DNA from 4 places in the Halomonas sp. M1 genome. Region 4 is predicted to be linked to each of the others. Evidence: predicted binding sites of a transcription regulator. Region 4 holds the regulator's gene; each other region holds the start of a gene.

Region 1 (5,704 bases), 1.3 Mb from region 4:
GATTGCATGCGGTGCTGCTGTTTATCGCGGTGGCGCAGCAACACAAGGGCCGCGAGACTGGCGCTGCGGGCAAGGTGGTTCTGCTCTTCTTGCGTGGGTGAGGCAGGGTGCCTGTAATAAGTGGCGAAGGTGCCGAGTAACTCCCCCTGAGTCGAGAGAATAGGCACTGACCAGCAGGCCCGAAGCCCCTCTGCTAAGGCTCCTTCCTTAAAGGCTGTCCAGTGGGGTTCTAGGTCAATATCTTCAGTCACCACTAGCTGTTTTTCAAAAGCAGCTCTTCCGCATGTCCCCACCGCTGGACCAATCATAAGCGCTTGCATGTAGGCAGTGTAGGCGGGTGAGAAGTGGCGGTTAGCAACCAAACTTAAGGTATTGTTAGCCGGGTCAAAGCGCATGATAGAAACCAGCGCTTGGGGCAGCATACGTTCTGCCCATTCGGCTACCGCTGCCAATGTTTTAGTAAGAGGAGCGCCCGCAGCGGCGAGATCGTGGATTTCCTGTTGAGCTTCGAGTAAGGGATATTCGTGGTACATAAAATGCCCCGGGTATTTAAAATCTAATGATTTTCATTGTTATAGGTGCTGGCTGCGGAAACTACGATTAACATCATGTAATTAAGCCTAAAGAATGGCAATCAAAAAAGGCTAATAATGTTTAATTTAGTTGCTTTGGACGAATTGTTGATGGCGTTTTTCCTTGTTTTAAGAATGAGATAATTAATCATCAATAAGCATTAAAAGGGGTTGGGCGAGGTGAGAGCATGCCCCAAAGCTATCTAGCCCTAAAAAACTTGTTTCGTCATACTGCCTCAGAACGCTAAGTTTTAATATGTGGTAGGTAGTTATGGAGCGCTATGGCAACGCTATAAAAGGCTTATCGGTACGCGAAAATCGTGAGACGCACGCCGATATATTGACCAAGCTCATGGTCGGCCACCGTGTCGCCATCCTCGGGTTCCAGAATAAAAGAGCGAATTAAGACACTCTCCTGCTGGGTACTGGCAATCTTGAAGCGGCGACCGCCATTAGGGGCGGCTAGCGCACTTAAAAACTATAAGATGTATTTTTGATACTTGTCATGGTTTTCGATGGTTGCGAGGCGCACAATGATTTTTCCAAGTAAATTAGTCGGGATTATGCCATGCCAACGACCGCCTCATCCCAGCCCGCCTCCACGCTTAAGCATCTGCCATTGGTGCGCCTAGCTTTTAGGCCTTTCTTCCTACTGGCGGCGTTGTTCAGCGTGGCATCGATGTTCGTGTGGTTAGCGTTCTGGCACGGCAATATCCTTTTGCGCCCCTATGGCGGCCTAATTTTTTGGCATCAGCATGAAATGTTATTCGGCTTTGCGGCGGCGGTGGTTGCGGGGTTTTTACTAACGGCGGTGCGTAACTGGACTGGATTGCCAAGCTTAAGCGGCGGGCCGCTGCTGGCGCTAGTAGGGTTATGGCTGTTAGGGCGGCTGCTAATGGCCTTTCCCATGGCGTTGCCGGGCTGGCTAGTACTGATGGTCGACCTTGCGTTTCTGCCGGTGGTTGCCATCGTGATGGCGAAATTAGTGATCACCGCGAAGCGTTGGCGCAATTTGATCTTCATCCCTGTGCTGGCGCTGTTTGCGATGGCTAATCTGGCGATGCACTTGGGGTTGATGAATGGCAATGCCGAGTTGATTCGCCAAGCGGCCTACTTAGCCGTGCTGTTGATCACGCTTTTGATGACCGTCGTAGGCGGGCGGGTGATTGCTATGTTTACCGCCAACCGTTTAGGGCGGCCCAAGCCAGCGCCGATTCCCGTACTGGAAGGTGTTACGCTGGCGAGTACGGCGGGCGTCGTATTATTGCAGTTGGCCATTATGCTGGGCGTTGCCGTTCCTACGATGTTAATGGGTGGGGCGATGGTTTTAGCGGCATTGGCCAACACACTTCGCATGGCACGCTGGAGTGGGCTGCACAGCTGGCGCGAACCATTGCTATGGGGGTTGCATGGCAGCTACGCCTTCATTCCTTTAGGCCTCGTCATGTGGGTATTAGCGCTTATGGGTCTAATGCGCACTGAGCTTGCAATTCACGCCCTAAGTATTGGGGGAATGGGCGTTATGATGTTAGCGATGATGGCTCGGGTGTCACTAGGCCACACCGGTCGGCCAATACGCGCCCTGCCGGGAATCGGCGTAGCGCTGGGGCTGATGTTAATAGCAGCCGTCATGCGCTCACCCGTGTTAGCGCTATTTCCCCAGATCACCCACTGGACCTACACGCTAAGCATCATCTTCTGGTGCTTGGCCTACGTTATATTTCTCGTGCACTACACGTTGCCATTAATGCAGGCGCGCATTGACGGGCAGGAGGGCTAGAGAGTGCTAAGCGCTGACGGTAGGAATGCGCATAAGTTGCGCCAGCTGAGGTTGTTGATTGCCCAGCAAGTCAGCCAGTGTGTAGTTATCTAGTTCGTCTAGAAATGCGGACAACGCATCCTTAAGAATCGATTGAAGTCGACAGGCTGGCGTGATGATGCAGGCGTTATCACTATGAAAACACTCCACTAACGCCATGTCATGCTCCATCTCCCGTACCAGCTCGCCTAACACAATGGTTGCGGGGTCGCGGGTCAGCAGTAAGCCGCTATTCTTGCCGCGAATAGCGGTAACGTATTGTTTCTGGCTAAGTGCCTGAACGATTTTCATCAAATGATTGCGCGATATATTAAAGGTCTCGGCAATCTCATGAATAGTAGAGCGCTCCTCTCCCTTGGCAGCAAGAAAGATCAATACGCGTATCGAATAATCAGTGAATCGGGTGAGATGCATGGAGTTGGCGTTGCTCCGTGGGTAATCAAGCTATAAGTCAGCCAGTCATAAAAAGCATGTTGTATGAATGTTCAGTAGGTTGCAATGAGAACATGGGTGAGTATGACTGATCTCGTCGCTATTACAGTGCATGCCTGAGTGTTTGAGTCGCCTATTTGTTGCCGCTCTTTGACTCAGGTCATGGTTGAGTAACTGGCAAGCATCGAGAGCAGGTGAGGGCAAGTGCAGAGGGGCTTTTAAAACGTATACTGTATGAATATTAACCAGCGTTTGCTGCGTTCACTTCTAGAGACCTTTTTTAAAGATCTTTTTTCAAGGACCCTTTTCAGAGACCTTTCCCTATTATGCTAGATGAGCAGTTGTTCAACCGCCCCCTGGTAGAAAAGTATGACCGGCCGGGTCCCCGCTACACCTCCTATCCTACCGCTCCGCAGTTTCATGCGGCGTTTGCTGAGGATGACTACCGTAGCGCCGCCCAGCGCAGTAATCAGGCTGAAGAACCAAAGCCACTATCGGTTTACGTGCATATCCCGTTCTGCAAAAGCCTGTGCTACTACTGCGCCTGCAACAAGATCATCACCCACAACACCGAGCGTGCGGCTGAGTATCTCCAGTGGCTAAAACAGGAGATTCGCGTTCAGGGGGCACTATTCGATAGCACCCGGCGGATGACCCAGCTACACCTGGGAGGCGGCACACCAACCTACCTGAGTAACGCCCAGCTAGGCGAGCTAATGGCTGCGCTGGACGAAGCCTTCCATTTTGCGGCACCTGCAGAGCGAGAATTCTCGCTAGAGGTAGACCCGCGCACCGTAACCCCAGCGCAGGTGTATGAACTGTACGCGCTGGGGTTCAATCGGTTGAGCTTTGGCGTGCAGGATTTTGATCACGAGGTGCAGCAAGCGGTGAATCGCGTTCAAAGCGAAGAGCAGGTGGTCTTGCTGGTTCAAGCGGCTCGCGATGCCGGCTTTGAATCGGTCAGTGTGGACTTAATCTACGGCCTACCGCTGCAGACGGTAGCAAGTTTCGATACCACCCTGGCCAAAATTATTGACCTGAAACCGGACCGCATTGCTGCATACAGCTACGCCCATCTACCCGACCTGTTCAAGGCTCAGCGGTTGATTCGCCCCGAGGATATGCCGCCGCCAGAGCGGAAGATAGAGCTGCTTGAGCTCACGATCAATCGCCTGACCGCCGCCGGTTACGTTTACATTGGTATGGATCACTTCGCCCTGCCAGATGACGAGCTGAGCCTCGCCCGTGAAAACGGCACGCTGCAGCGCAACTTCCAGGGCTACTCCACCCATGCTGACTGCGACATGATCGGGTTGGGCACTACCTCCATCGGCAAGGTGGGCGACACCTACAGTCAGAACGTCAAGGAGACAGCACAGTACCAGCACCGCATGGAGGAGGGGCGTTTACCTGTCTTTCGTGGCTATCGGCTCAGCGATGATGACCGCCTGCGCCGCGATGTCATTAATACCCTGATGTGCCATGGGCGTCTTGAGTTTGCTGCTATTGAGGCCCGCCACGGTATCGAGTTTCGCAGCTACTTTGCCCGTGCCCTAGCGAGCCTGGAAGAGATGGCTGTGGACGGCTTGATCGCCCTTCGCGACGATGCAATCGAAGTGCTGCCTTCGGGTCGGTTAATGATCCGTAACCTGGCCATGGCGTTTGATGCCTACCTAACGCCGAAGGAAAACCGCTACTCGCGGACCGTATGATTTCCAAGGCTACTCCGCATCTATTTCTTAACATGGACATGGAGGAGTTGCTCTTCGCTATTCGCGACTAAGCTTGAACCAAAGGGGGTGTTCCTGTTCGTAGCGACTTATCTATCATCACGCTTCCGGATAGACAAGTGCTCTAGCGAAGCTTTCATGAGCGGAATTCAAGGAGTATTACCAAAGTGCTCGGGGTGGGGGAAGCGGCAACGGCCCAAGAGGTTCAGAGGGCCTGCCGCACGCTAGCGCCTAAGCTTCACCCTGATGTCAGCAAGGCTGCATTATTGGGTGAAAGTGCGGGATGTGCATCAAAAGGTGCCAGTAACGCCTTGGGCGGCAGCTTTGGTGGGCTGCATCGAAACCCCAACGCCTTCAGGGGTGGAGAGGCTTAAGATTAAAGATCCTCTAACCTGACGGCGTCACGCATCATGCGCATCACTTCATGCTGTTCCAGCGCAAGGACTCCATTCAATAATTCCTCGGTCGACGATATTTCAGCCCGCGCCGATAAATAGCGGTATAGGTTTATAATGCCTTCATGTATCGAGAGCAGCGAGAGCATGACCTCAGTAACGGTCATACGAGCGTAATCAATGCGCTCGAGTTCTTCGTGAGCAAAAGGATGCTTATCGAAATACTCCGCACACCAAGTGTGAAGAGCCGCTGGCTGGGCATCTTCCTCGGTCAATGCAATAACCTTGCTGAGTTCTCGTTCATGTAACGAGAGATAATCCAGCAGCATACGCAGCCTTTCCTGCTGTGCCTCATGCGAGGCGTGCTGAAGTGTATCAGCTAGGTTAGCGTGTAGCCGCCGGGTTAATTCCAGAACGTCTTCAATAGTTTCGACTGTCATCGCTTTACCCTATCTCACGGTTAAAAAAACAACGTGTTATTCGTTTTTTAACCTTAGAGTTCAGACCAAATGCGTTCTCGAAAATCGTCGCTGAGTTCGGATACTTTGCGCATGCGGTTATAAGTGGCTTCTGACATGTCGCCAGCGATTTTATGATAGCAAGATGCCATTGATGCCGGAGTTTGCAGGCCTTCGAAACCAAGCATGCAATGCGTCAGCTTGCTGTAGAAGGGCGCTACAGTTGACATAAATTCAAGCTCATAACGGAAAGCATCGTTAACTGTTTCTAACCAAATGCGCTGCAGCTTGAACGCCG
Region 2 (5,704 bases), 990 kb from region 4:
AACCATGGGCATTACAGACGCGCACTTTAACCGCGTGGTGGAATATCTTGATGCCGCGATGCAGGAAGAAGGGGTAACGCTCGCCGCCCGCAATGACATGCTAGGCCGCTTAGCCCCCCTCTATAAAGAAGTTATGCGCTTGCGCTAATTTGCCAGCCATCACGTCCAGCAGTTTTTACGCGATAAAGCGCTTTATCGGCAACTTCATAGGCATAGGCGAAGGTTGTCTCAACCGCCACAAAACGCACTGCTCCAACACTCAGCGTGACGCTTTTATTATCCGGGTGGGCAGGATGCTTAAACTGCTCTGCCGCGAGACGTGACAGCAACGACTCGCAGTGCTGGGTAAGGACGGGATCATTGGGGCACGGCAAAACGGCAGCAAACTCATCGCCTCCCAGCCGATATAGTTTGGCCTCTGGGCCTAACTGGTTTTGCAGCAGGTTAGCCAAGCGGCCTAATAGTTGATCGCCTTCAGGATGGCCCAGCGCATCGTTGTACTGCTTAAAAAAATCGATATCAACCAAGATCAGCCCAAGGGATTCGTTTGCCCTTGCCATAACCTCTTGGTGAAGTGCGCTGCGGTTGCCAATCCCGGTGAGCGGGTCACGCATGGCACGCTTCATCCAAGCAAGCTTTTGCTCAGTAGCAAGCTCGGTGCGGCGCAGTTGACGCTCATGCATCAACCAAAAAAGAAGCCCCATTATAAAAATCACCATGCTTGTGTAGGTAAGCACTTGGTTATGGCGGCGGGTACTTTCTGAGAAGTTATTGATCGCCATGCCGCGGCGATCTAACTGATCCATCTCAATGTGCGTTAGGCAGTTAATAGGCCCTAACAGCTCCCTGGAGGCAGCAAACGCTGAAATGTCACCCTGTGATAGACGCGGCGCAAGGGAGCCAACAATCGAAATACTAGGCGCCGTGCAGGCGTATTCTTGATGGTAGACACTCACGTCCATTAGCCCATACGCGAGATCCAAATCCAACGAAACAGCCTCAATGTTTTCCACGCTCGTTGTCTGCTCGTTAAGCAGTGTTTGCTGGGCACGCTGCAGGTAGGCGCGGGAACGAGTGGCCAACTGCTGGCCTGTTAAGCTACCCGTCTGGCTGAAATAGGCCTGAATTTCTGGATACACCCAGCGCGATTCGTAAATAATCAGCATCATCAGCGCCATAAAGCTCATCAGGCTCAATGAAAGCCAGGTTATATAGTGCCGCTTTTCCCTGCTTCGCTTTTCCGCAGAAGCCGGGGGGTCGAAAGGCTCATTAGCACTCACCATCTAGCCTCGATGCTACGAATCATCCAAACCCAGTCGTTAAATTCGCGCAGTGAATTGACATCGCGCGCTCCATAGTCTCGCTCTACCAGGCGCAGCGGCCCGCGGGAGCGAAGGGTCAGTGGCTCGCCATCCTCTTCTAAGATCATGTACCAATTGGGGTCGTCCCACCCGCTCAGCGTGACGTCATAGTCATCCCAAGCAGTGAAGTGCAGCCCAGGTGGTATCTCGCCAAACTGCTCAATCAGGAAATCGCGAAATTCAAAGCCTCGCATTTCCACGTCTCGCCCCTGGTATGGGTCAAAAAGGGTGAAAGTGGTATCTGCCTGTTGGATTAGCGAAGCGGTAGGGATCTGACGGGTGTCATCGCCATTGATGAGGGTTAATTCTCGTGCATGTACACTTGCTAATGGAAAACTGACTATCAGTATCAATAGATACGCGAAGCCCGTTTTTACCTGCTTTTTGAAACGTTGGGCATACGCAACACGTAAACTAGCAGCGTTCATGGCAGAGAATCCCTAGTGGTAAGCACTTATTATGGTAAAAGCACTATACCAGGGCATGAACACACCTGTTTTCAACGCATATTAACTTAAGACGAAAAGACGAAAAACAAAAAAGCCGACCCAAATGGGCCGGCAACAGGAAGCTTACTGATAACAGTAAGCCCCCTCCCCTGACGATGGTAACAACCGATTGCGCTAAGGCTTTTTTCGCTCATCTTTACGAAGATGATCGCGAATAACAAAGCCTGCCCAGCCGATCATAAAAGCGATCACTAACGCGATAGTGACTAAGCTAAAAATGACAGTATCATCCCAGTACATGGCTTCCCCTCCCGCCGTGATGTATGAATTCATCATACTGGGTAAGCGTTAGGGGAAACTGACCTAGATCAAGCTTTACAAGTAGCCAAAACCGGGCCGGTAAAGAACTTGATACATGTCATTTTTTAGGATGCTCATCGCTTATTATCGAGGCAGTCGTATTCGTGGAGGGGGCTTTTAAGTTGCAAACTGAACGTCATACACTCACAACACTTTGCGATCTTCTACCTTGCTATGCTCTGTTCCGGGAGGAAGCGGATGTCCTTTAGCCAGTTCAGCCCGGGTCGCTTCTCTTACGTCTAACACGGTTACTTGGTAGCGAAGGGTATGACCTGCTAAGGGGTGGTTGGTATCCACCGTGACTTGGTCACCGTCAATACTCAGCACAGTTACAATTTGCGGGCCTGCCTCTCCTTCGGTTTGAAAGCGACTGCCAGGCGCAAGCTCAGCGCTACCAAAAGACGCCCGGCTCACCTCTTGCACCAAATCTTCATTGCGCAGCCCGTAAGCCTCAGCGGGGGCTAATGTCACGCGAAGCTCTGTGCCTGCCTCTTTTCCCTCTAGCGCGCGTTCTAAACCGGGTAAGATATTATTATGGCCGTGCAAGTACTCCAGCGGCTGACTGCGCGCCTGGGAGTCATCCAACACGTGGGTACTACCATCGTGAAGTACGTCGCTAAGTACATAGTGTAAGGTCACTACCTGATGTGCCGTAATCGACATGGAAAACTCCTCTCCGGTAAGCTGTCGGCGTTGTCATGGATGTTTGGCCTAGTCTATCACTGACCGTTTTTATAGCGGGCCTTTTTACAGCAGGCCTTTGTCCCGATTTTCTTGGAGTTTATGTAACATGCCCACCCCCACGCCCCAGCGCAGTTGGCTTGCTGCGCTTGCTATATATTTGCGTGCGCCTGTCATTACCATGCTGTTTTTGGGCTTTTCTGCTGGCCTGCCTTTTCTGCTGGTTTTCTCCACCCTTTCAGCGTGGCTGCGAAGCGACGGCGTCGAAGTAGCCGCCATCGGCTTTTTTGCCTGGATTGGCATGCTCTACTCCATCAAGTTCTTTTGGGCACCGATTGTGGATCGCCTAGCGCTACCACTGCTGACCCGGACCTTTGGACAACGGCGCGGCTGGATGCTGCTGGCCCAGGGGATGATTGCCGCCGGGCTGATTGGCTTGGCGGGCTTAAGCCCCGTGGGCAACCTGGGCTGGGTAGCGGCATTTGCCTTGCTGGTGGCGTTTGGCTCTGCAACGCAAGATATTGCCATCGACGCCTACCGGATCGAGTCTGCTGATGACGATATGCAGGCCGCCATGGCCTCTACCTATATTATTGGTTATCGCGCGGGCCTACTGGCGGCCGGTGCCGGGGCGCTCTACGTCGCCTCAGCGGTTTCCTGGAATGTCGCCTACCTCACCATGGCGGCGCTGGTGGGCATTGGCGTAATTACCGTGCTGATTCGCCCTGAGCCAAAGCGCGCCTCACTCTCAATTCAACTTATTCATGAGCCTAAAGTGCGGGCCTTTATCCGTGCCAGCCGCGGCAAACCCAAAGTGCTGCGCCGCTTTGGTGCCTGGGCAATCGGCGCTATCGTTTGCCCGTTCACCGATTTTTTCCGGCGCTACGGTGTAAAAGCCCTGGGCATTTTAGTGTTTATTGCAATGTTTAGAATTAGCGATTTGGCCATGGCGTCCATGGCTAACCCACTGTACATCGATTTAGGCTTTTCCCTGGCGACCATCGCTAATGTGACTAACGTATTTGGCATCGCCATGAGCATCACTGGGGGCATTCTTGGCGGGCTGCTGGTTGCACGCTATGGCATCGGGCCGCTGCTGGTCTTCGGCGCTGCGGTCGCTACCCTCACAAACCTACTGTTCGCAGCGCTAGCGCTTGCTGGTCAGCAACTGCCGATGCTGGTCATGGCCATTGTCGGGGATAACTTGGCTAACGGCTTGGCGAGCGCGGTGTTTATCGCGTTTCTCTCAAGCCTTACCTCGCGCGCGTATACCGCCACTCAGTACGCCCTGTTCTCATCGCTAATGACGTTACCCGGCAAGTTTCTCAGCGGTTTTGGCGGATTAGTCGTCACCGCTCAGGGATACGCCACGTTCTTTGTAGTGGCTACCCTGCTCGGCCTACCCGCGATCGCTTTAGCCATCTGGATAAGCCGAGACAAGCAATTGGTACCCGCTCCCCTGGTAAAAGCAGGCTAACGGGCGGCTAGCGGTGATTATTCAGCCACTCCAGAGCGCCTGGGGTGGTGCGCCACTGGTCACGCATTAGCGTGCGGTATTGCCATGCTTCTGCCCGGGAGCCAGGGTCAACCTGGCCATCGGCGTAAGGCAAGGAGGGCCGAGGGCTTTCGGCACAAATCAGCTCCAGGGCGTGGCGATTATGGCCAACCACCTCGGTTAGCGCTGCTTCGGCGGCATCGTGTTTTTCAAGGCGGTAAAGTGCCAAGGTACGCCCCATCAGTAACCCTAACACGAGCGAGCCGTCGTCTTTATGGGGCTCCTCGGTAAGCGCCAGTGCTTCTTCGTTACGGTCATCCCGCAGCAGTTGGTCAAGCACCAGCTCTTTTAGGCCCAGGCTATCTTCTTGATCTATTGCGAGCAGCTCTTCGGCTAGCTCGCGGGAGTGCTGGCGCGCGCCGCGCTCCATACCCACCACTAGCGCCAGCCCTGTTCGTAGCAGCATGGCGTTATCCGCATCATCCCAGCACAAGCTACCGTCACCCGCAGCACGTGCCTGCTCCAGCCAGCGAGAAAGGCGAAGCGCCAGCGGCGCTAGCAGGCTTGGCGCCATCCACGGCAGGCTGCCAAAGCGACTGGTGAGCGCAAGGGTTACGTCTTGCACCACCTGAGGGGCATCCAACCACTCTGGATGGGCACAAAGCGCCGACATCCACTCGATGGCATTGCCCCAGGGGTCGTCCCGAAACCCTAACGCTACATCTTCATCCACCAACACCTGAAACTGCTCGTGCCAAGCGGCAAACAGCGTCTCTTCTCGTGCGGTGGTGGTGTAGAGCAGCCTACCGGTTTCGCCATCTTGTTCAAAAGAGAGCTTAGGGGCAGTGGGCAGCGCGGCCAAGAGCGCCTGCAACGACACCAGCGGTGTTGCCATGTCCTCTTCAGCGCTAAGCAGCTGGTCGGCCAGCGTTGCGCCAGGGTTTTCAGCCAATGCGGCAAGAAAGTCGAGCTGTTCTTCATCCAAATCGCCCTGACGCACCAAACGACGATACCAAAAATCAGCGCGCTCTTTGGCTTCACTCTCATGCCCTTCATGCAGCAGCAGCATCGCTTCAATGTAAGCTAGCGTCGGGGAGTCCGGCAGCGCCTGCTGGGCTTTCACAAAGGCACCACGGGCGCTATCCAGATCGTCATTGTCCAAATGCATGAGGCAGAGCCGTTCAAGCGCCACGCCGCGTAAAAACAGCGGCCCGCGCTCCATTACCTCGTCAAGCAGATCGGCACGCTTGCGGGTAAAGCCCCGCTCTTGATAGATATCCAAGAGGATTTCAAAGGCAGGCTCTGCCTGTTCCGGCAGCCGCGACCAGTCGCTGCCATCAAACAGCGACTCAAGAATC
Region 3 (5,704 bases), 410 kb from region 4:
TAACTCGCTGTCCAGCGCTATATCGCCCAGCCCACGACATTCATCAATTCGTGCTCGCGTGTCTACTGACTGCAGGGCACCTAACACCGTGCAGGCGCGGTCATTGTCACTCAGAAACGCCTGGACAGCTTTCGCAAGCGCTGCCGATATGTCATCAAAGCTTAAATGGCCATCCGCTGTTTCGATCCCGCTTTTCGGTACATAAATGGCCTGAGGGGTCGTGCACATCTGCCCAGAATAGAGGCTCAGCGAGAAGGCCAGGTTCGCCGTGACCGCTTTAAGGTTATCCACACTGTCGATAATAACCGTGTTGATGCCGGCTTTCTCGGCAAACACCTGAGCTTGGGTGGCGTTCTGTATTAGCCAGTCTCCGAACGCGTTGGAGCCGGTGAAATCGATTAGTTTGACCGCAGGGTCAAGCGCCAGCGTCTTGGTGAGCGGCGCATCGACAGTGTCGGGTACCAAGCTAACCAGACAAGGATCAAAGCCCGCTTCCTCCAGTACCTGTTGAACAACCCGTGCGGTCATCGCCACAGGCAAAATAGCGCCAGGGTGTGGCTTAAGGATGACCGGATTGCCCGTCGCCAGACTGGCAAACAAGCCAGGATACGTATTCCAGGTGGGAAACGTGGAACAGGCCACTACCAACGAGATACCGCGCGGAACGATGTGAAAACGCTTATCCATGACAATGGGATCATGCTTGCCCTGGGCCTTGACCCATTTCGCGGCAGCGGGAATCTGAGCCATTGCCTGCCAAGCATAGGCCACGGCTTCAAGGCCGCGATCCTGGGCATGCGGCCCACCCGCTTGAAACGCCATCAACGGCCCCTGGCCGCTGGTATGCATCACCGCCTGGGCGATCTCTGGGCTCATGGCATTAAGGCGTGACAGGACTTCCATACACACCCCAACACGCGCTTGCGCCCCGGCATCCCGCCAGTCGCGCATTGCTACTTGCATGGCCGCTACCAGCTCGTCGAGGTTTGGCTGGTCATACGTAATGCCGAGTTCAAAGCCATAAGGTGACACTTCGCCACCCACTTGCTGGGTGCTGCCAACACCATTAAGTGCAAATGGCTGATTGAGTAGTGACTCGAACGTCGACGGCGCCGCTTTAACGGCATCCTCGGGGTATTTCCGCATGCTTTCTGGATAGGGCGTCCAGAAATTACGGCTGGAAATGGCATCGACAGCTTGGTCAAGAATCTCACGATGAAGGTCGAACATCTGCTGCGCTGATTGCGTCATGGGGCGCTCCTGCACTCACTTATTTTTTGATACGCTATATTTTTGAAGACTATCTTTCCCGTAACAAAACATCAAACGCTTTCCCTGTCACCACTTACTAAAGAACGGGTGAACTGATATCTAAAAACTCGATATATAGGGGTTAAAAGTCGCTTTTTTAGCCACGCACCCAGGCTTCATACCATGGTCTAACAACCATATTTCGTTCGCCAAAATGCACTCAAGCCATTGTTAATAAAGAACAAATGATCAAAAATAACGTTAAGCGACACACTAACAACATCTAAACAATATTGATGCGTATCAAAATAAACCTATACTCGGCAGATATTCATCCTGTGCGCCACAGGCCGAACTGAGGTAAAAATGCCCACTACTCTAAAAACAACCCCACCCCAGGAAGGCGTTTTATGCATCACGCTGAATCGCCCAGACGCACTGAATGCGCTTAATACGCAGCTTCTCGGCGAGCTCGCCGACACCTTGAGCAAGGCTGATAGTGACGACAACGTTCGCGCCGTGGTGATTACCGGCAGTGCGAAAGCGTTCGCCGCCGGTGCGGATATTAACGAAATGGCCGAACGCGATCTGGTCGGCATGCTGGAAGATCCTCGCCAGCACCACTGGGCCACCATTACGCGCTTTCGCAAACCGATCATTGCCGCCGTCAATGGCTATGCCTTGGGCGGCGGCTGCGAACTGGCCATGCATGCCGACATCATCATTGCCGGTGAAAACGCCCTGTTTGGCCAGCCGGAAATCAACCTGGGCATCATGCCCGGCGCTGGCGGCACCCAACGATTGCTTAGAGCGGTAGGCAAATCTCTGGCTACCCAAATGGTGCTGACCGGCGAGCCAATTTCTGCTCGCCGTGCCCTTGAAGCTGGCCTGATTAGCGAGATTACCCAACCCGAACTCACCCTTGAAAACGCCATGGCCATTGCAACACGCATCGCCGCCAAGGCACCGCTGGCGGTGCGTTTAGCGCGGGAATCGCTGCACAAGGCGATGGATACCGACCTAGCCACCGGCCTGCGCTTTGAACGCCATGCATTCACCTTACTGGCGGGTACCGCCGACCGCGAAGAGGGCATTCGCGCCTTCCAAGAAAAACGACCTGCCACTTTTCAAGGGCACTGACACAAGGATATACCCCATGAGCCAAGCGCCCCTGCTTTACACCGTGGAAGACGGCGTTGCCTGCATTACGCTAAACCGCCCCGACAGCTTGAACAGCTTCAATACTGAGATGCATGCCGAGATGCGCAAGGCGCTTAAGGACGTGCGCCAGGACGCAAGCGTTCGTGCTTTGTTGCTGACCGGCAACGGCCGCGGCTTCTGCGCTGGCCAAGATCTTTCCGACCGCAGCGTGGCCCCCGGTGAGCAAGCCCCCGATCTCGGCGAGTCACTTGAGAAACGCTACAACCCCATGCTGCGCGCTCTTAAAGATATGCCGTTCCCGACCATTTGTGCGGTGAACGGCGTGGCCGCAGGTGCCGGTGCCAACATCGCCCTGGCCTGCGACATCGTGTTGGCCGCACGCTCGGCGAGCTTTATTCAGGCTTTCTGTAAAATCGGCTTGATTCCCGACTCCGGCGGCACCTGGACCCTGCCTCACTTAGTGGGCATGGCGCGTGCCAAGGGCCTGGCGATGCTTGGTGACAAGCTGCCCGCCGAGACTGCCGAACAGTGGGGCATGATTTGGCGCTGTGTCGACGATGAGGCGCTTCAGGAAGAAGCCATGAACATGGCTCGCCACTTGGCCACACAGCCGACGCGCGGCTTGGCGCTTATCAAACGCGCCCTGCATGCCAGCAGCGATAACAGCTTCAACGAACAGCTCGATCTGGAGCGCGATCTACAACGCCTTGCCGGGCGCTCCGACGACTACCGCGAAGGTGTCAGCGCCTTTATGGAAAAACGTCGCCCCACCTTCAAGGGAGAGTGATATGGCAGCCCTACCCACGTCCGCCGTCATTGGCGTGATCGGCGCAGGCGCCATGGGTGCCGGTATCGCTCAGGTAGCCGCCCAGGCTGGCCACTCGGTAATCTTGCACGACAATCAGCCGGGTGCCGCCAAAGCAGGTATCAACAACATTCGCCGCCAGCTGGAAAAGCGCGTTGCCAAGGGCAAGGTGAGCCAAGCCGATGTGGATAACATCATGGCTCGCCTACAGCCCGCCGACACAATCGACGCCCTGGCCGACAGCCGCCTAATTATTGAAGCCATTGTTGAAAACCTTGAGGTTAAACGGCAGGTGTTCGCCCAGCTCGAAGCGCTATGCTCGCCGGATACTTTGCTCGCCAGCAATACCTCGTCGCTGTCGATCACCTCCATTGCCGCAGACCTGAAGCACCCTGAACGCATGGCGGGACTTCACTTCTTTAACCCCGCCCCAGTGATGAAGCTAGTAGAAGTGGTGTCAGGCCTGGCGACCACCACAGATGTTGCGAACACCCTTTTCGATACCGCTAGCGCCTGGGGCAAGGTGGCGGTACACGCAAGCTCTACCCCTGGGTTTATTGTTAACCGCGTGGCGCGGCCATTTTATGCAGAAGGGCTACGCCTGCTGCAGGAGCGCGCAAGCGACGCCGCGACCCTAGACGCACTGCTGCGTCAGGCGGGCGGGTTCCGCATGGGGCCCTTCGAGCTAATGGACCTGATTGGTCATGACGTTAACTATGCCGTGACCCGCTCGGTGTTTGATGCGTACTACGGCGATACCCGCTTTGAACCCTCATTAGTACAGCAAGCCTTAGTTGAAGCAGGCCGCCTGGGGCGCAAGTCAGGCCTAGGCTTTTTTGATTACTCTGCTGAAGAGCACGCCAAACCACAGCCTGCGTTTGCCGCCCCCGCAAACGCAGCGTTGCCGCCGCTGGTCGTCCAGGGCGCAGACAACAACACCCTTGCCCCGCTGTTGGAACGCGCCCAAAACGCAGGGGTTGAGGTGGTTTACCGCGAGTCGCTGCAGCCAAGCGGCACACCCCGCTTATACCTAGGCGACCTGGTACTGGGCCTCAGCGACGGACGCTGCGCAGCCGAACGCGCGACCAATGAAGGGCTCGATGCCCTAGTACTGTTCGACTTATGCCTGGACTACCGCAGCGCCAGCGCCATCGCGCTTGCTGCTAGCCACAAAACATCACCCGAGGCCCGCCAACTGGCCACCGCTTTCTTCCAGCGCCTGGGTATGGACGTAGCCTGGCTAACCGACACGCCGGGGCTGGTAGTGCTACGTACCGTGACCATGCTCGCTAATGAAGCTGCCGATGCCGTGCTGCAAGGCGTGTGCAGCGCTAAGGATGGCGACCTAGCGATGCAGGCGGGCGTTAACTACCCACAAGGCCCTCTGGCCTGGGCAGACTCACTGGGCCTGCACTTCGTTCACCGCACCCTTACACACCTGCAGCAGAGCTACGGCGAAGAGCGCTATCGCAGCTCGTTCCTGCTGCGTCGCAACGCCTTGGGCGGGGGAAGCTTCCATGAGTGATGCCCAACTGACCCCACAACAGCTGGCGGAAGCCTGTGCCAAGGCAATGTTTGCCCGTGACCATGCCAGCCAAGGGCTGGGCATGCGGGTTACCCGCGTAGCCCCCGGCTTTGCAGAACTGACCATGACCGTACGCCAGGACATGGTGCAGGGTCACGGCAACTGCCATGGCGGGTTTCTGTTTGCCCTGGCTGATTCCGCCTTTGCCTTTGCCTGCAATAGCTACGATGAGGCCACGGTGGCCTCAGGCTGCAGCATCGACTACCTCGGCCCCGGCCAGCTAGGCGATGAACTCATCGCCACCGCCGAAGAGCGCAGCCGCCGCGGGCGCACCGGCATTTACGACATCACGTTACGCAATCAGCATGGCGATACCGTTGCCTTGTTCCGTGGGCGTTCCTACAAAATTCGCGGCAGCGTACGCCGCTTGGAAGACACTGACGCAGAAAATACTGCTGCTGGAGATAACCAATGAAAGACGCGCTGATCATTGATGCCATTCGTACCCCAATAGGACGCTACGGCGGCGCGCTTTCGAGCATGCGTGCCGATGACCTGGGCGCCATACCCATGCGCACCCTGATGGAACGCAACCCGAACGTCGACTGGTCGCTGATTGACGATATCTTTTACGGCTGCGCCAACCAAGCAGGGGAAGATAACCGCAACGTGGCGCGCATGTCCGCGCTGCTGGCCGGGCTTCCGGTCGAGGTGCCTGGCTCCACCATCAACCGCCTTTGCGGCTCTGGCATGGACGCCATCGGCAATGCCGCCCGCACCATCAAGACCGGCGAAGCGGGGCTAATGATTGCTGGCGGGGTGGAATCAATGTCCAGGGCGCCCTTCGTGATGGGCAAGGCGGAGCAAGCTTTCTCACGCCAAGCCGATATTTTCGATACGACCATTGGCTGGCGCTTTATCAATCGTGCAATGAAAGCTCAATTCGGCGTGGACTCCATGCC
Region 4 (5,704 bases):
TGAGCTACTTCTCCAGTCGTAGCTATGTGGTTAGCCTTCAAATTGAGCAAGCGAATGACTTAGAGGCGTTGGCAACGGCAAGTCAGCGCACCCCTGAGCTGGTAAAAGCCTTAATGGTCCAAGGGGTCAAGTTACGTTTTGCGATGGACCTCTTAGCCGCGCTCAATGGGCGCATTATGAGTAAAGCCTGGTCATTTACCGTTGATGAAGCTCACCATAACGATAGCTGCATGATGGTGATGGGAAGCGAGGGGCGTGGCGAGCAAATTCTCAAAACAGACCAGGATAATGGTCTGATTTTAGCGGATGACAGTCAGTGGCCTGACGTGGCCGAGCAAATGCAAACGCTGACGAAAACGCTTATTCAATTAGGTTACCCGCCGTGCCCCGGCAACATTATGGTGTCTAACCCCGAGTGGGTCGGGACAGTGTCTCAATGGAAAAAAAATATTGTGAAGTGGGCCAGTGCCCGGGATGGCGATAGCTTGATGAAGCTGGCGATTCTGCTTGATGCCCACGCAGTGGGTGGGAATCCCACGTTACTAGAGAGCGTGCGGGAAGAACTCTTTGAGCGCTGCTCCCGAGACGAGCTGCTGCTCTCTTACTTTGCCAGAACGGCCTTGCGTTTTTCGACGCCGCTGACGCTCTTTGGCTCGCTGAAAAAGCCCCAACACGGTATTGATATAAAAAAAGGCGGCATTTTTCCGATTGTGCATGGCGTGCGCACTATGGCGCTTGAGCGACGGATTAAGGCAACGTCGACGCTGGATCGTTTAGATGCCCTAGCGACGGATGGCCGGTTGGATCGTCGCTTCGCCGATGATTTGGGGGAGGCATTAGCGCTGTTTACAGAGCTGCGGCTAAAACAGCAGCTTCAAGAGTTGGATGGTGCGTCCGGTACGCGCACTAACCGTGTGGTCGTGCAGGAACTCTCCTCCCTTGAGCGCGATTTGCTTCGCGAAGCGATGCATATTGTTAAAGATTTCAAACAGCGCCTTTCCCACCGATATCATCTGGAGTATTCGTGAGCGGCATGCGATGGTTAGATCGACACGTGTCGCTATTCAGCGGCTCCCTGCGCACCCTCCTGCAGCGAGAAAGCGACCGCCGCCGGTGTGTTGGCTCTCCCTATGCATGGCTATTCCAGCCCTATATGGGGGAAGAGCAGGTGGCCCTTGCGTGTTATGCCTCTGCAGGTGAGCACCCGGTGATTAGCGTGGCAGCAGTGGTGCTGAGCCAGCGCCATGTTCAAACCAGCAGAGCCTGGGTTGCCACGATAGCGAACACCCGTAGCGCAAATGCCGCTACGCTTAGGCGCCATCAACACGTTTATGGTACGACAGTCGCTTTATCGCCCAATGCAGAGAATCTCGGGGCGCTGGCTGAATTTATTGGCAACCGGCCCTTAATAGGCTGGCAAATAGATCGCTCTCTTGATCAGCTAAATATGCAGTTCAAGGAGGCGCTTGGCTTCGGTTTGCCCAATGCGCAGGTGGATGTCGCCAAGCTTCATCATCGCCAGCTGCGACGTTTACACCCCCAGGTAGATATCGGCAACGACTTGGGCGAGGCGCTAGAGCGATGGCAACTGCCCGCAATGAACAGCCACGGGGTGCTAAGTGAGGCTGCTGCGAGTGCGCTGCTGTATATCCGTTTGCAGCGTGAGACTGCCCAGGTGGCTTAAACCCGCTGGGTTTCTGTTGGGTGGAGCTGTCGAGTATTGTTAGAATGGCCGCTGCTTTTTCTACCAGCGGCAGTGCCTATACCATGCAATCTCTTGATTATTTTGACCCGGCGACCATCGATGCCGCCCAAGCGGCCAGCCAGCAAGCCCTACCCGACACCCAAGACGCAAAACAGAAGCGTGAATTCAACAAGTTGCAAAAACGCCTGCGTCGCGAGGTGGGTAACGCAATCATCGATTATCAGATGATTGGCGAAGGCGACCGGGTGATGGTGTGCCTATCGGGTGGCAAAGATAGCTACACCATGCTTGAGATTTTGCGCAACTTGCAGCGCAACGCCCCGGTTAACTTCTCACTGGTGGCGGTGAATATGGATCAGAAGCAACCGGGTTTTCCAGAGCACATCCTTCCGCAGTATTTGGATAAGCAGGGGGTGGAGTACCATATTCTAGAGCGGGACACCTACTCGGTGGTGAAAGAGAAAACACCAGAAGGAAAGACCACGTGTGCACTCTGTTCGCGACTGCGTAGAGGGTCGCTGTATGGATTTGCTGAAGAGATTGGTGCTACCAAAATTGCTTTGGGTCATCACCGGGAAGATATTTTAGAAACGCTGTTTTTAAATATGTTTTTTGGCGGGACTTTAAAAGCTATGCCGCCTAAGCTGCTCTCTGATGATGGTAAAAACATCGTCATTCGTCCGCTTGCTTACTGCAAAGAGGCGGATATTGCCGAGTTCTCCCGGCTAATGGAGTTCCCCATCATTCCCTGTAACCTGTGTGGTTCGCAGCCCAACCTCCAGCGTCAGGTCGTTAAAGATATGCTGGCAGAGTGGGATAAGAAGCATCCTGGGCGGCTGGAAAGCATGTTTAAAGCGGTGACGAATGTGGCCCCCTCCCAGCTTGCCGACCGCCAGCTATTTGATTTTGCAAACCTTGAAAGCAAACAAGCAGCACTGATGGCCGGGCGCATTCAAGCATTTAACGTGGGGTAGCGATCTGCTCGTCCTCTTCGGCCAAGATAATTAACCGCTGCATGTCGAGGATATTAATTTCACGCCCTGACACGGCTACCACGGCTTGTTGCTGGAAACGGCTAAGAATACGGCTGACGGTTTCTACCGCGAGGCCCAAGTAATTTCCCATATCCGCCCGGGACATAGAGAGCCGGAAGCTGTAGGGGGAGTAACCACGCCGACGAAAGCGGTCTGAGAGCGTGATTAAGAAGCTAGCGAGTCGCTGGTCGGCGGTTTTGCGTGATAGCAGGCGCATCATTCGGCGGTCATCTTTCAGCTCTTTACTCATGCTCCGGTAGAGCTGTCCCCGTAGTTCGGGAAGCTCTTCAGAGAGTGTATCCAAGCGGTCGAAAGGGATTTCACAAACGGTCGTGGTTTCCAAGGCAATAACGCTGCCGGGGTAATAGTTTTCATCAATGCCGTCTAACCCCACCAGCTCGCTGGGCAGGTAGAAGTTGGTAAGCTGGTCGTTGCCATTACCTTCGCTGGTGACCTGTTTAAGGCTACCCGAGCGAACGGCATACACACTGGTAAACGGGTCTCCCTGGCGAAACAGCGGCTCACCTTTTTTAAGCGGTGCCCGGCGGCGGATAATAGCGTCAAACTGCCCCATGTCCTCAAGCTCAAGGGCCAGCGGTAGGCACAACGAACTAAGGCTGCAGGTTTGACAGCGTGCTTCTTGCAGCAGTGAACGTCGGGGGCTGGCTTGGTGAGGCATGTAATTCTCCGTTTATCATTTGCCATGATAGGCGCCAGGCAAGAGCGCCTCAATAGGGTCACATAATTTTTGAATAACGCTGAGACGACTGGCCGGATAAATAAGCATCGAAGGCCATGGCAAGATGACGAATAAGCAGTCGGCCTGTGGGTGTGGCGCTCAAAGAGAGGCCGTCACGTATCAGCAAGCCGTCCTGTTCTGCCGCGTGAAGCTGCTCAAGAACGGGAGAAAAGTAGTCAGCAGCATCAATTCCCCAGCGCTGGCCTACCGCTGCTAGATCAATTCGCATATCACACATTAAGCGTTCAATAACGTCTCGCCGTATTAGGTCGTCCTGATTTAATCTTAAACCTTTTACTGTTGCTAGCCTACCTTGATCTAGTGCTGCTTCAAAGTGTTCAAGAGAGGTTGGGTTTTGCGCATAAACGTCATCCACGCGAGAAATGGCTGAGACGCCTAGCCCTATCAGATCACACTGAGCATGGCTGGAGTAACCTTGGAAATTACGCTGAAGTGAGCCGTTGCGCTGGGCCACCGCCAAGCTATCATCCGGTCGGGCAAAATGATCCATACCAATGTGTACATAGCCTGCGCTGGTAAGCATCTCAATAGTAGTATGCAAAATAGCGAGTTTCTCATCGGCGCTTGGTAAGTCTTCCTCATTAATACGTCGCTGAGGCGCAAAGCGAGTGGGCATATGGGCATAGTTAAACACTGATAACCGTGCAGGGTTTAGCTCAATAACCTGCTGCAGTGTGTCGGCAAAGCTCTGCTCGGTTTGAAAGGGCAGGCCATAGATCAAATCGAGATTAAGTGAGCGAAAACTTAGACGGTGGGCTTCATCCATTAATGTTTCAGTGAGCACTCGTGGCTGCACACGATTAATCGCTTTTTGTACCCGTGGGTTTAAATCCTGTACGCCAAGGCTCAGCCGGTTAAACCCGAGTGACTGTAAGTGGCGTAGGGTAAATACATCGGCTTCCCGCGGGTCAATTTCAATGGCGTAATCACGATCAGGCGACATGGATAAACCAAAGCGAGCGTCTAAACGGTCAATCAGGTCGCTCATTTGTGCAAGCGAGAGAAACGTCGGTGTCCCACCGCCCCAGTGCAACTGTTGTACTGGGCGCTTAGTATCTAGGTGGCGAGCGGTGAGAACCATTTCACGGTCGAGTCTAGAGAGATACGGCTCTGCCAACTGGGTGTTTTTGGTAGCAATCTTATTGCAGGCACAGTAAAAGCAAATTTTGCGGCAAAAAGGCACGTGCACATAGAGCGATAGCGGTCGCTGGCTCTGATTGCTACGCTCAAGCGCTTGGGTAAAATCATCTGCGGTGAACTGCTCATTGAAAGCGAGCGCGGTTGGGTAAGAAGTGTAACGGGGGCCGCTTTTGTCGTAGCGGCGAAGCAGCGCTTCATCCCAGGCTGTGGCCGGAGGCGCTGCAAGTGTAGGGTGTGAAACGGCAGCAGTGGCATGTGCAGGCATGGAAGGCGCTCCAGGGTTTAAAAGCAAGGCTTGCACCAAGCTTGAATAGCAAGATCAAAAGCAATAGGGGATCACAGGTGTTAATGCCGAGAAAAACAGGCTTAAACGCTGCTAAATGCTAGAACAAGCAAACCATGAAAGCGTTGAGCTGCATCAAGGTATACGCGTCAGGGCGTTAATGGGCGCCATGACCCATCAGCGCCCATAGCTGCCATACCGCAAAACCAATAATAGTCAGTGCAGCGATGCTACGAGTGGCCGGATGGCGTATTAGCTGGCTAAGCTGCTGGGCAGCCAAGCCGGTGGCCAGCAGCGCTGGTAGGGTGCCTAAACCAAAGGCGCCCATCAGCAGTGCACCTTGGAGTGGGTCGGCGATAGCGAGGCTCCAGGCCAGCATGGAGTAGACAAGGCCGCAGGGTAGCCAGCCCCATAGCGCGCCAAGGGTAAATGCCTGGGGAAGGTGCACAACGGGCATCAAACGCCGCCCTAGCGGCTCTATATAGCGCCATAGGTGTCGCCCAATGGCTTCGACCTTAAGCAGACCCTTCCACCAGTTGGCAATATACAGCGCCATTAAAATCAGCATGAGCGCGGCAAACGCTTGCAGCATAATGCGGGCGGTGGGAGAAAGCGAAATAAGCGTACCCAGCGCCGCCACTAGGGCGCCTGCGACCATGTAGCTTAGAATGCGGCCAGCGTTATAGCTTAGTAAAAGGCCACCCATACGGGCGGGGTGGCGCATGCTTGGCGGTACAGCAAAGGTCAGTGCGCTCATAATGCCGCCACACATGCCGATACAG

The links. The regulator FNR, encoded in region 4, switches genes on or off when oxygen is low (the NO sensors DNR and NnrR bind a similar motif). The targets are predictions, from matches to a motif close to TTGATNTANATCAA.
Region 1: hemN (oxygen-independent coproporphyrinogen III oxidase) is a predicted target of FNR. The motif match lies at 2,974-2,987, and genes of this name have one in related genera.
Region 2: ccoM (cytochrome c oxidase subunit CcoM) is a predicted target of FNR. The motif match lies at 2,169-2,182, and genes of this name have one in related genera.
Region 3: paaF (2,3-dehydroadipyl-CoA hydratase PaaF) is a predicted target of FNR. The motif match lies at 1,545-1,558, and genes of this name have one in related genera.

Annotation. Positions count from the first base shown of each region.
Region 1 is NZ_CP121119.1:2,951,027-2,956,730, forward strand. Features, by position in the region: gene P8S54_RS13600 (EAL domain-containing protein) at 1-533, opposite strand, end outside; gene P8S54_RS13605 (NnrS family protein) at 1,141-2,352, shown strand; gene P8S54_RS13610 (Rrf2 family transcriptional regulator) at 2,359-2,805, opposite strand; gene hemN (oxygen-independent coproporphyrinogen III oxidase) at 3,150-4,535, shown strand; gene P8S54_RS13620 (hypothetical protein) at 4,930-5,388, opposite strand; gene P8S54_RS13625 (hypothetical protein) at 5,442-5,704, opposite strand, start outside.
Region 2 is NZ_CP121119.1:708,722-714,425, forward strand. Features, by position in the region: gene P8S54_RS03210 (group 1 truncated hemoglobin) at 1-148, shown strand, start outside; gene P8S54_RS03215 (GGDEF domain-containing protein) at 132-1,283, opposite strand; gene P8S54_RS03220 (hypothetical protein) at 1,277-1,789, opposite strand; gene ccoM (cytochrome c oxidase subunit CcoM) at 1,985-2,110, opposite strand; gene P8S54_RS03230 (peptidylprolyl isomerase) at 2,315-2,833, opposite strand; gene P8S54_RS03235 (MFS transporter) at 2,961-4,328, shown strand; gene P8S54_RS03240 (SEC-C domain-containing protein) at 4,336-5,704, opposite strand, start outside.
Region 3 is NZ_CP121119.1:2,103,535-2,109,238, forward strand. Features, by position in the region: gene paaN (phenylacetic acid degradation protein PaaN) at 1-1,251, opposite strand, end outside; gene paaF (2,3-dehydroadipyl-CoA hydratase PaaF) at 1,618-2,391, shown strand; gene paaG (2-(1,2-epoxy-1,2-dihydrophenyl)acetyl-CoA isomerase PaaG) at 2,408-3,199, shown strand; gene paaH (3-hydroxyacyl-CoA dehydrogenase PaaH) at 3,201-4,742, shown strand; gene paaI (hydroxyphenylacetyl-CoA thioesterase PaaI) at 4,735-5,217, shown strand; gene pcaF (3-oxoadipyl-CoA thiolase) at 5,214-5,704, shown strand, end outside.
Region 4 is NZ_CP121119.1:1,696,414-1,702,117, reverse strand. Features, by position in the region: gene P8S54_RS07700 (putative nucleotidyltransferase substrate binding domain-containing protein) at 1-1,028, shown strand, start outside; gene P8S54_RS07695 (DNA polymerase III subunit epsilon) at 1,034-1,684, shown strand; gene ttcA (tRNA 2-thiocytidine(32) synthetase TtcA) at 1,729-2,679, shown strand; gene fnr (fumarate/nitrate reduction transcriptional regulator Fnr) at 2,666-3,418, opposite strand; gene hemN (oxygen-independent coproporphyrinogen III oxidase) at 3,477-4,904, opposite strand; gene P8S54_RS07675 (sulfite exporter TauE/SafE family protein) at 5,080-5,704, opposite strand, start outside.